DNA from 2 places in the Shewanella sp. 553 genome. Region 2 is predicted to be linked to the other one. Evidence: predicted binding sites of a transcription regulator. Region 2 holds the regulator's gene; the other holds the start of a gene.
The links. Region 2 encodes MetJ, which represses methionine synthesis genes. Its sites were predicted from a motif close to TAGACGTCTAGACGTCTA; they were not measured.
Positions count from the first base shown of each region.

Region 1: the regulator MetJ is predicted to act here: its motif matches at 3,444-3,461, upstream of metH (methionine synthase).

Region 1 covers NZ_CM181701.1:3,198,308-3,204,436, reverse strand. The annotation lists gene metH (methionine synthase) at 1-3,351, opposite strand, end outside; gene AC5YBZ_RS14210 (histidine phosphatase family protein) at 3,680-4,285, shown strand; cobalamin riboswitch at 4,439-4,609, shown strand; gene AC5YBZ_RS14205 (ABC transporter ATP-binding protein) at 4,763-5,557, shown strand; gene AC5YBZ_RS14200 (FecCD family ABC transporter permease) at 5,557-6,129, shown strand, end outside.
Region 2 covers NZ_CM181701.1:542,267-548,395, reverse strand. The annotation lists gene AC5YBZ_RS02520 (bifunctional aspartate kinase/homoserine dehydrogenase II) at 1-252, opposite strand, end outside; gene metB (cystathionine gamma-synthase) at 272-1,438, opposite strand; gene metJ (met regulon transcriptional regulator MetJ) at 1,662-1,976, shown strand; gene AC5YBZ_RS02505 (sulfite exporter TauE/SafE family protein) at 2,083-2,811, shown strand; gene traF (conjugal transfer protein TraF) at 2,867-3,889, opposite strand; gene AC5YBZ_RS02495 (c-type cytochrome) at 4,468-4,797, shown strand; gene AC5YBZ_RS02490 (DUF3373 domain-containing protein) at 4,847-6,129, shown strand, end outside.

The sequences.
Region 1 (6,129 bases), 1.4 Mb from region 2:
CATGCGCTCGGCGAAGGCTTCGGCCAGACGGTCGGCTAAACATTTGAGCATGATGGCGTTGTAGTCATCGTGGTTGGCTTCGAAACGGGCAATATGCTCGTCGATACCATGACCTGCGGTGACGGCAAAACCGCCCATGTAGTCGGCCACGCCTGAGTCTTTAGGGGCGACAAAATCAGCCAAACAAAAGTTATCATTGCCTACGCGCTCTATCTGCATCCGCAGGTGGTGGGTCGTCATCTCCACTGTTGTGCGGGTTTCGTCGGTGTAGAGCTCAATATCATCGTGGTTAACGGTATTGGCAGGGAACAGGCCGATAACCGCCTTGGCGGTGAGCCATTTTTCGTCGATGATCTGCTTAAGCATGGCTTTGCCATCGGCGAATAGCTTACGGGCTTCTTCACCGACCACCTTGTCGTCCAAGATTTTCGGGAAATGGCCATGCAGTTCCCAGCTACGGAAAAACGGGGTCCAGTCGATACGCTCGACTAAGTCTTCCAATGGGTAGTCATCGAACACCTGACGCCCTAGTTGATTAGGGACAAATGGGGTGTAATTGGCCCAATCGTGCTGGCAGCGGTTGTCGCGCGCGGCGGCAATGGGGATGATCTGTTTGCGTTTTTCTTGTGAGTTACGCTTGTCGCGCATCATCTGATATTCATCATAGGTGGCATCGATGGTGGCTTGACGCGTCTCATTGCTGATAAGTTTCGATACCATAGGCACGGCGCGTGATGCGTCGGCAATATAGATGGCGCCCGTTGGTGCGTGGGGCGCGATTTTAACCGCGGTATGAATTTTCGAGCAGGTCGCGCCGCCAATGATCGACGGGATAGTAAGCCCCGCCTTATGGAAGGCTTTAACGTTGTGCACCATCTCATCGAGACTCGGGGTGATTAAGCCTGACATGCCGATGATATCGACATTTTCCGCCTTGGCGACCTCGATGATCTTCTCAACGGGGACCATCACCCCAAGATCGATCACCTCATAGCCATTACAGGCCAGCACCACGCCGACGATGTTCTTACCGATATCGTGCACGTCACCTTTAACAGTGACCATCAAGATTTTACCGTTAGACTGACCTTCGACTTTTTCCAGTTCGATATAGGGGTTTAAGTAGGCGACCGCTTTTTTCATTACTCGCGCCGATTTGACCACTTGGGGCAAAAACATCTTGCCCGAACCAAAGAGATCGCCGACCACGTTCATGCCATCCATGAGCGGCCCTTCAATCACATCCAGTGGCCGAGTCGCCTGCTGTCTTGCTTCTTCGGTGTCTTCATCGATAAAGTCGGTAATGCCTTTCACTAGGGCATGGGCAAGACGTTTGCTCACCTCCCAGCTGCGCCACTCTAAATCTTCTTTCTTAGCCACTTGGCTGCCATCACCGCGAAACTTCTCGGCGACCTCAAGTAGTTGCTCGGTGTTATTTGAATCTGCCACTGGGCAGGGCAGGTTTTGCACTACCGCTTCAACGCGCGCTTTTAACTCGCTGTCGATATCGTCATAAATCGCCAGCTGACCTGCGTTGACGATACCCATGTCCATTCCCGCTTGAATCGCATGATAGAGGAACACGGCATGAATCGCCTCACGCACCGGGTTGTTACCACGGAATGAGAACGACACGTTCGATACCCCGCCCGAGATCATCGCGTGGGGTAGGGTGCGTTTGATCTCACGAGTGGCTTCAATAAAGTCGACAGCGTAGTTGTCATGCTCGTCAATACCGGTAGCAATGGCGAAGATGTTGGGGTCGAAAATAATATCTTCTGGCGGGAAGCCCACCTTATCGACTAACACCCGATAGGCGCGGGTACAGATCTCGATCTTACGTGCCTTGGTGTCTGCCTGACCTTGCTCATCGAACGCCATGATGATGGCCGCGGCGCCATAACGTTTAACCAATTTGGCGTGGTGAATAAATTGCGCTTCGCCCTCTTTCAACGAGATGGAGTTGACTATGCCTTTGCCTTGAATGCACTTAAGGCCTGCCTCTATCACCTCCCATTTAGAGGAGTCGATCATAATCGGCACCCGGCTGATATCGGGCTCAGAGGCGATAAGGTTAAGGAATTTCTGCATCACCTCGACGCCGTCGAGCATGCCTTCATCCATGTTGATGTCGATGATCTGGGCGCCGTTTTCTACCTGCTCACGTGCGACGCTGAGGGCGGTTTCATATTCGCCATTTTTGATCAGCCGTAAAAAGGCAGCCGAGCCGGTGACATTGGTGCGCTCGCCCACGTTCACAAACAGCGAGTTGGCATCTATGGTCAGTGGCTCAAGCCCCGACAAGCGGCAAGCCACTGGGATGTCTGGCAGCGCTCGCGGCGCATGGGAGATTACCGCCTCGCGAATGGCGCTAATATGGGCCGGTGTACTACCACAGCAGCCGCCAATAATGTTTAAAAAGCCCTCTTGTGCCCACTCACCGATAACGCTTGCCATCTCTTCGGGGCTTTCATCATAGCCACCAAACTCATTAGGCAGCCCCGCATTGGGGTGCGCCGACACATAACATTCGGCAATTTTTGACAACTCTTGCACGTAGGGGCGTAGCTCTTGCGGGCCAAGGGCGCAGTTAAGGCCAATCGACAGTGGCTTAACGTGGCGCAGCGAGTTGTAAAAGGCTTCGGTGGTTTGCCCTGTGAGGGTGCGGCCCGAGGCATCGGTGATGGTGCCTGAGATCATGATGGGCACGCGCAGCTCAAGCTGTTCAAATACCGTTTCTATAGCAAACAACGCGGCTTTGGCGTTGAGGGTATCGAAGATGGTTTCCACCATGATGATATCGGCGCCGCCTTTAAGCAGCGCCTCAATCGACTCAATATAGGCATCGACCAGCTCATCGAAGCTGACATTACGGTAACCGGGATCGTTAACATCTGGGCTAATCGAGCAGGTGCGGTTGGTGGGGCCTAGTACCCCGGCAACATAACACGCACGCCCCGTTTCTGCGCTGACTTCATCGGCCGCGGCGCGGGCAAGACGCGCGCCTTCAAGGTTAATTTCAACAGACAGATCTTGCATCTCGTAGTCGGCCATGGCGATACGAGTGGCGTTAAAGGTATTGGTCTCGATGATATCGGCGCCAGCGAGTAGGTACTGTTTATGGATATCTTTGATAATGGCTGGCTGAGTCAGAACCAGCAGATCGTTATTACCTTTGACATCGCAGGGCCAGTCTTTAAAACGCTCGCCGCGAAAGGCGGCTTCCTCAAGCTTATGATCTTGGATCATGGTGCCCATGGCACCGTCGAGGATTAAAATACGTGATTCGAGCTGCTCGCTGATCTGCGCTGTTATCTGTCTTATTGGGGTAACAGGGGGTCGGGTCGCCATAAAATTCTACCTATATCCTACTCGATGCATGTTCACGACTGCTGATGCAGTGCGACGAGGGTGTGATCACCCTGCTATTATTTTTAGATGTATAAACGTATAGACGTCTATAGTAATTGCTATAGTAAGCGACTTATTAGGCTTAGGGCAAGTCAAAAGAGTATCAGTTTTCCCCCTCGTTAGCCCAGTGGCTTATAGGCTGCCGCTTAGCCTGTGGGTGATGTTTGTTTTGGCGCAATTGCAGCCCGCGGGGCAGTGTGACCCATATTGCATTGGCGCGCCGTCTCGGCGTATGCTGCCACGGCATGACAAATATCAAGGTAAGCCAATGACACAAACGATTTTTTATTTAATGCGCCATGGTCAGTGCGAGGGCGGTAATGTGCTGCGAGGCCGAAGCGACCTGCCTTTGAGTGAGCTGGGATTTGCCCAGATGCAACTGGCCTGTGCGACTAAATTACCCGAGACGATAGATGCGCTGGTGACCTCCCCCCTAAGCCGCTGCCAAGTGTTTGCCGAGTATTATGCCAATAAACAGCAGTTACCTTACTCAGTTGAAGCGGGTTTGATGGAGATTGATTTTGGCCGCTGGGACGGTGAGGCGCTTGACACCTTGTTTGCTGAGCATAGAGAGGCGCTTAACGCCTACTGGCAAGATCCTTGGCGCGCACCATTGCCAGGCAGTGAGCCGCTAGATGCCTTTGAGCAGCGTATCGAGACCTGTATCGAGCAAGTGTTACATAGGCACAGTGGCAATACCCTGCTGCTTATCACCCATGGTGGAGTTATCCGCCATTTGATGGGGCTGGCGCTGGGGATCCGCGGCGAAGTCGGCTTCTATACCCAGTTAAGTCTCGATTATGCCAGTGTGGTTAAGTTAAGCCACTTGGTCGATAACGATGGTAAAGGCTATTGGCGCTTGCATTGGAGTTAATGGTTAAGCTCAATGTTGGGGCGTTAGTTATCAGCGTTTGTCGTCAACCAGCGCGGCAAATACAAAAGGTGGTTTGCCTCTTAGGGGAAATACCGCATAATAGCCAACAATTTTAGGTGTCTAGCATACAGATGACGCCGAGCGTAAGGTGTTGAGCAGCGACTCACTTAACGTGGGTCGAGTAACTCAAACTTAATAGGGAATTGGGGAGTGACCTAAGGTCATCAGCCCAAACTGTGCCCGCAACTGTGAGTGTGTTGAGTAAGGCAATTGGCCTTGTCTGCAACCACAAGTCAGGATACCTGCCTTACGCTATAGCCTAATGACTCAAGCGGGTGACTTGAGGGAGCTAAAGATGAACAACCGACTTGGGGCGTTAGCCCCGCTTGGCAGCGGCAGGTCGACACCTGCGCGGTCGCAACACACTTTACCCTATTACTTTGCGGCTTGGATGATGAGCCTGTGACGTCAATCCCTATGGCGTTATCTGCCCAACACCTTAGTTGGCACGCGGGCGAGCGCGCCATTTTGGCTGATGTCAGTGTCGAACTGCCCCAAGGCCAAATGCTGGGGATCATCGGCCCTAATGGCGCCGGTAAATCCACCTTACTGCGCTGTCTATATCGTTATTTGACCCCAAGCCAAGGGGATATCACCTTATTTGGCCGAGCGGTGGGCGACTTTTCGGCGCGATCCTTTGCCCAGCAAGTGGCGGTGGTGCTGCAAGACACGCCGCACCATTTTGACATGACCACGGCGCAGCTGGTGGCGCTAGGGTTGACGCCCCATAAGGGGGCGTTTTCGCTCACCAGCGACCAAGACAAGCACGATGTGCGCCGCGCCTTAGCCACAGTAGGTTTAACCGCGTTGGCCGACCAAGGGTATGAGCAACTTTCTGGCGGCGAGAAACAACGGGCGTTAATCGCCCGCGCCATAGTGCAAAAGCCCAAGCTGTTGATCCTCGATGAGCCCACTAATCATTTAGATATCCGTTATCAAATACAGATCTTAGAGCTACTGCGTAGCTTAGAGATGACGGTGGTTATCTCGATCCATGATCTTAATTTAGCCAGCGCCCTGTGTGACCAATTGCTGCTGCTCGACCAAGGCCACGCAGTTGCCCAAGGCCGCCCCAATGAGGTGTTGACCGAGCAGCGTATTGCAGAGGTCTTTGAGGTGTGCTGCCAAGTGAGCCCGCACCCCCAACACGGTAATCCGCAAATTAATTACTTTTATGGCTACCATAATGTCACCCAAGGGGAGAGGCCATGATGCGCTCGTCCGGATTATCGGCCAGCGAGCGCCTTTGGCGCGGCCTGCTATTGGTCACAGGGTTTGGGGTATTAAGCCTAATGACGCCGCTGTTAGCCGCCAGTTTTGGTGCGGCGCACATCGACTTTAACCAAGTGGTCGATGTGGTGCTGGCCACCGTTGGCGGTGAGCGTCCAAGCAGCGTCACCGCCCGCATTGTGATGGAGCTGCGGATGCCGCGCATCGTGCTGGCGTTTATCGCCGGTTTTGGTTTAGCCATCGCCGGCGCCGTGCTGCAAACTGTGACCCGCAATCCACTGGCCGACCCTTATCTTTTTGGCATATCTTCTGGCGCCTCCTTTGGTGCCGTAGTGGTGCTTACCCTGTTTGGCGGTGCGGGCGCGCTATCGAACGCCTTATCCATATCATGGCTTGGCAGCGTCAGCCTGCCGATGGGCGCCTTTATTGGCGCCAGTCTCGCAGTGCTGATGGTATTGGCCTTGTGCGGCCGCGCCATGAGCACTCAAATCGAGCGCATGCTGCTTTCTGGGGTGGCGATCTCCTTTATGTTTGGTGCGCTTACCAGTTTATTA
Region 2 (6,129 bases):
TTCGTTAGATAACAGTTGCTCGATCAGATTTTGCTGGTAACTGATCAACACTTGCAACTCTTCTTGCCACAACAGACCGGACTCGGTTAGCTCAAGTAATTTATATAAAAAATTAGTACTCTTGCCCGCAGCAGAAACCACGATGAGATCATCGCTATGGCCATGGGTGAGTAATATATGAGCGACACGGCGGTAACAATCTGCATCCGCTAAACTAGAACCGCCAAATTTATGCAAATGACATCGTGTCATTTTTTGCTCCTCAATACCTTTAACAACTTACCGCGATAGCCGCATCTAAACCCGCTTGAATATCTGCCACCAGATCGTCACCATCTTCAATCCCAACAGATAAACGAATAAGGGTATCTTTCACCCCTGCCTCTAAACGAGCCGCTGGCTCCATCGCTCTGTGGGTCATGGTAGCAGGAACCGCCACTAAGCTCTCTACTCCACCCAAGCTTTCGGCTAAAGAGAAGTATTCTAACGCATTTAAAAAGGCAATAAGCTCTGCTTCGCCACCTTTTAACTCAAAACTGAGCATGGCACCAAAACCTTTTTGCTGTTTTAACGCGATCTCATGGCCTGGATGGTCCGCCAAACCAGGATAATAGACCTTATCAACGGCGCGATGACGGGTTAGCAAAGCCAACACCTGCTGTGCGTTGGCTTGATGCTGACGCATTCTCACCGCAATTGTTCTTAAGCCGCGTAGGGTCAAATAGCTATCGAAGGCTGAGCCGGTTAACCCTAAGGTATTAGACCACCAATGTAACAGCTCACCCACTTCAGCATCTTTAGCGACAACCGCGCCGCCGACCACATCGCTATGCCCGTTGATATATTTAGTCGTTGAGTGGATCACTATGTCAGCGCCGAGCAACAGAGGTTGTTGCAAGATAGGCGATAAAAAGGTGTTATCGACTACCACTAGCGCCCCCACTTCATGGCTCTGGCTCGCAATCGCTGCGATATCGACCACGCGCAGTAATGGGTTCGAAGGGGTTTCTAACCAGACCATTTTAGGTTGGCGAGCAATAACGTCTGCCAAAGCAGCGGCATTCGTTTGGTCAACCACTGCCAGTTTAAATGCCCCTTTCTTGGCGAGGTGGGTAAATAGTCGATAGCTGCCGCCATAGCAATCGTGCGGCACCACGAGTAGATCATCGGGCCCCAGTAAATTGGTTACTAAGGTGATGGCCGCCATGCCAGTGCATGTCACTATGCCTGCCGCCCCACGTTCCAGCTCCGCTATGGCGTCAGCCAAAATACAGCGAGTCGGATTACCCGAGCGGCTATAATCAAAATCTCTCGGTTGTTGATGGCCATCAAAGGAGTAATTGGTCGACAAATAGATGGGCGGTACAACGGCACCATATTGGGTATCGGATTCTATCCCCCCACGCACAGCTGCCGTGGCTAATTTACGCTCAGTCATCTTTTACTCCTAAAGTTAAATCGGCGGCAGTCATCTATACTTTATAGATGTCTGGACGTCTAAATGTACCTAAGGCAAGCGGTAGCGTCAACATATTTAGACGTTTAGACGTCCAAACATGTAGAAATCTATTTGCAATTAACAAAAATTAGAGGCAATAATTTGACTGTACCCGGTAAGGGTATAAAATCTGCCCCGAATTTGAGAATTAACAGGTGAGTCAATGACTGAGTGGAATGGCGATTATATCAGCCCCTATGCTGAACATGGTAAGAAGAATGAGCAAGTGAAAAAAATCACTGTCTCTATTCCCCTCAAGGTGCTTAAGATTTTAACCGACGAACGCACTCGTCGTCAGGTGAATAACTTACGCCACGCTACAAACAGCGAATTGCTTTGTGAAGCTTTTTTGCATGCTTATACTGGCCAACCTTTACCCCATGATGATGACTTGTCAAAAGACAAACCCGACAGTATTCCAGCCGAAGTGAAAAAGCTGATGACTGAGATGGGCATCGAATGGGAAGACGTCGAGTAAATCGACTTTACCTATCCTGTTTTGCTAAAGAGGGATCGCACTGCGATCCCTCCTCTTTATCACGTCTAAACACACTGCAACCCCTGGTGGTATAGTGCCTGAACTTATGATTGATCCCATGATCCTTGGCCTAGCGTCGCTGATCATCTTTATTGGCGCCCTAACCCAAAGCCTGATCGGTTTTGGCTTAGCCGTTGTCGCCTCGCCGTTACTCTATCTCGTCGACCCAAGCCTAGTGCCCGCACCTGTCATTATGATGGGCTTTTCTATCGCCTTACTCACCCTGCAAAGAGAGAGGCGCGCACTGGAATTTAACGGCTTACAATATGCTTTACTGGGGCGTATCCCTGGCGGAATATTAGGCGCAACCTTATTATTGCTAGCACCACAACCAGTATTGGGATTAGCCATTGCAATCATTGTGGCTCTAGCCGTGGTTCTGAGCCTATTGAAGCTACGTCTCCCCATAAATCGCAGTAATCTTTTTATGGCGGGCATATTGTCGGGGATCTTTGGTAATATCGCCGCCATTGGTGGACCGCCAATGGCTATTTTACTCTCGGGAAAAGACGCCAAACAGTTTCGCGCAGCCTTGTCAGCCTTCTTCATCTTTAGCTCAATGATCGCCTTAATCATTTTGGCTTTCAGTGGATTACTCACACTGCGTCATCTGTATCTTTCACTGCTATTGCTACCATCGGTCCTGCTAGGCTTTGTAGTTGCTAATCGTATTGTCGGCGGCATCGACAAACAAAAAACCCAACGCCTTACCCTGATATTGTGCAGTGCAAGTGCGCTGATCTTAGCGGTAAAATCGATTATAGAACTAACGTAACGACCTCAAATAGGTGTCCGTAAAAGGGAATAAAAATCAGCAAACAAGATAATCACTAAAAATGATATGAGGTTCGGATCACGCCCCCAATGGCATCATCACTGCCAAACAGCCCGGTTAAGTCCAGATTAAAGGTGCGACCAATACTAAAGCCTGTACCAACCGAATACAGGTCGATTGCGGTATTGTTTAAATTGTGGCGATAACCCACACGTAGCGCCAACCAATCCGTGGTTTTTAGCTCCCCTGCGAAGCGCCAATATTGTGTACTAACCACTTCATCGAAACCTTGATGAGCATTCAAATCGATATCACTTGTTAGGGTAAGTGCAGCCCAATCATAAGCCACCCCAGCAGTATATAAAGGCTCAACTCGATAAGTAAATTGCCGCCCTAATGACTCTACACTCTGTTGTTTTGAGTCGATTAAATTGCGTCCAGACAAGCCAACGGTTAGCCCATTAAAAGGCTTAATTACCACACCAACATCAAGATTAAATACCGTATCATCATTACGATAGGGAGAATCATTACCACTATCAAAAGTCACGTTATTCGCATTAACTACATAATTGTAAGTGTCGATACGCTGTATTTTGGGCGAGAGCCCAACCGCTATTGGCATGTTGACAATTGATAGAGGAAAACTCAATACAACGCCAACATCAGACACTCCCCCCGACACCAACGCCCCGAGAGAGCCTAACTCTGAAACATTTGCAGAATTGTTAACATCAAAATGGTCTAAATTGCTTTGAATCGCATCTGCAACACCTACCGCCTCGATATAAGTCTTATGAAACAGTGTCATTGGCATCTGCACCGTCGGCAAGACAATCGATGTACCTTGTGTCGCAGAGGTTCTCTCTGCTTGCGGCGATGCAATCCCCCGCGCCTCTTTAGTCGCATCTAACACTGACAAGGCAGGATGATTGAAGAGATCTCCATGTTGATGACTTACGGCAACGTGTGAACTGTTTAAAGCAGAGTTATGTACACCATCATATTGCTGCTCGGCAAAGGAAAACCTAGTGAGACTCATCAGCGTGATTAACACTATTATGCTAAGGCACTTCATTCCCTTTTCTCCCCCCTCCGAATAATGGTCATTTTAAGCGTGTTGAAAGATTAGTACGCTCGATTGTTAAAGATAGTTCATTTCTTAAGTGCTAGATGATATGGCAAGTAAAAATACTGATATTTAGCCCGTATTTAACCTTTACTCCCCCAGCCTCTGCTGCGTAAATATGCTCGATAATCCACTATGGCTGATAAGATCAAAATACTGCCCATCGCGACGTATTTCCCAAAAATAACGCCCCCTTTCGACGACAATCACAGCGTTAGCGATAACAAGTTCATTAACATTACAGCCATTATTTAGCAGATGTTTAACTACAAAAGTGTGATTCACCTCCACCAGTAATTGATAGCCAACACCTCATCCCTGCAAAAACAGCAAACAATAAAAGGCTTTTAATACAAAAACTTAAATCACATCAATTAGATTAATATCAATGATATTTTTATCAATTAGATTTTTATTGTAAAGGTGATCAACCTCAAACTCACATCTCGACTCCTTTAGTAAACTTTTTAACAACAAACACCCGCTTTGTTTAATAAAAAATCACCACGGGTGGTGATTAAGGAAAGATGATGAAAAACATAGTAAAAATTGCAACGTGCATCATGCTCACATTCTCGTTAGGCGCCCAAGTTTATGCCGTAGATGGCGGTAACCCGAAAAAAGGTAAACACCTCTACAAGAAAGAGTGTAAAGCCTGCCATAGCAAAGGCGATGCGGGCGGTGAAATCACTCCGATGAGTAAAACCATGAGCCAGTGGGATCGCTATTTTAAACGTGATCAACACAAGGTTAAGCCTGAGGTTTTTGAGCAACTCTCCGAAAAAGACCGCTTGGATATTCAGCAGTTTCTTTATGACCATGCGGCAGATTCCGATCAACCACAGACTTGCGGTTAAGACTCACTAAGCCCATCTACTGCGCACCTCGCGCGACGGAGAGACAAAGATGCGTACACTACTATCGATTTTAATTGCCAATGCATTAGCCTTTTCTGGCGGCGCGTACAGTGCCGTTCAAGAACAACAAAAGCTGGCAGACTTAAAACAGCAACTAGCTGAGCTATCAGAAGAAATTGACGATATTAATAGCCGCGTAGACAAAAATGAGCGCCACACAGCACTGGATAGAATCCAACTCACAGGAGATTTTCGTACCAAGGCTCATTCATTGCATTATCAAAATGTCACTTGGAACCCTGCCATCAAAGTTGACTTCAATGATTTTGGCCAAAAAGCCATGTCTGGCACCTTTGGAATGCCAAACGATGCCAACTCGCCATTAGGCAAGATGTTAAGCGCCAACCCTGAATTAGCCAGTGCGTTCCAAAATGGCATGTTGCAGGGAGTAATGCCTTATGTGCTGGCGCCCAAATCGGTACAAGATATCGATAATGATATTTTCTATACCACCCGCCTCAGACTCAATCTAAAAGCCAAAGTATGGGACAACGTTGGCTTTTCAGCTCGATTAAGCATGTATAAAAACTGGGGGGACTCAACTGGCACCCAAGTATTTGATTCATGGCGTTCGTTCACCATGGATGGCAGTAGTAGCGGCAATACCAGCGGCGACTGGCTCAGAGTCGAGCGCGCCTACTTCGACTGGAAAAACATCGGTGGCACCAACACCTATCTTTCTATCGGTCGTCGTCCCTCAACCTACGGCCCACCCTCTCATTACAGAGAAAACGAGAAGCGCGGCGGCACCCCATCAGGTCACTTAGTCAACTTTAACTTCGATGGCGCCACCTTAGGTTACAACTTAGGCGAGATCACTGGTATTGATGGCCAAGTAGTGCGTTTCTGTTACGGCCAAGGCTTTGAGTCACAATGGGGTAATGGCGAAATGTTTGGTGATATCGTCACCAAAGACACACATCTAGGTGGTTTTAATATCGACGCCATCAACGACGGTAACCACTTCCTGCAATTTACTCTGTTTGGTGCCAAAGACATTAACGACGGCTTCAAAGGCACCATGGCTTTTCCTACTCAACTGGCAGGCATTTTTGCCCCAACCATGTACCAAGATATGCAGAAGTTTGAAAACTTCAACTTTCAAACCCGGGTACAACCTAGTGGGGTGATTGGTGACATGTATTTAGGGGGGGTCGGTTACGCCTATGAAAGCGATGAGGATATGAAGCTATTCGCCTCTTTTGGCTGGACACGAGCCGAAGGCAACGGCAATGCCGGTATGTTTGGCGGCATGTTAAGTGATGCGGTATT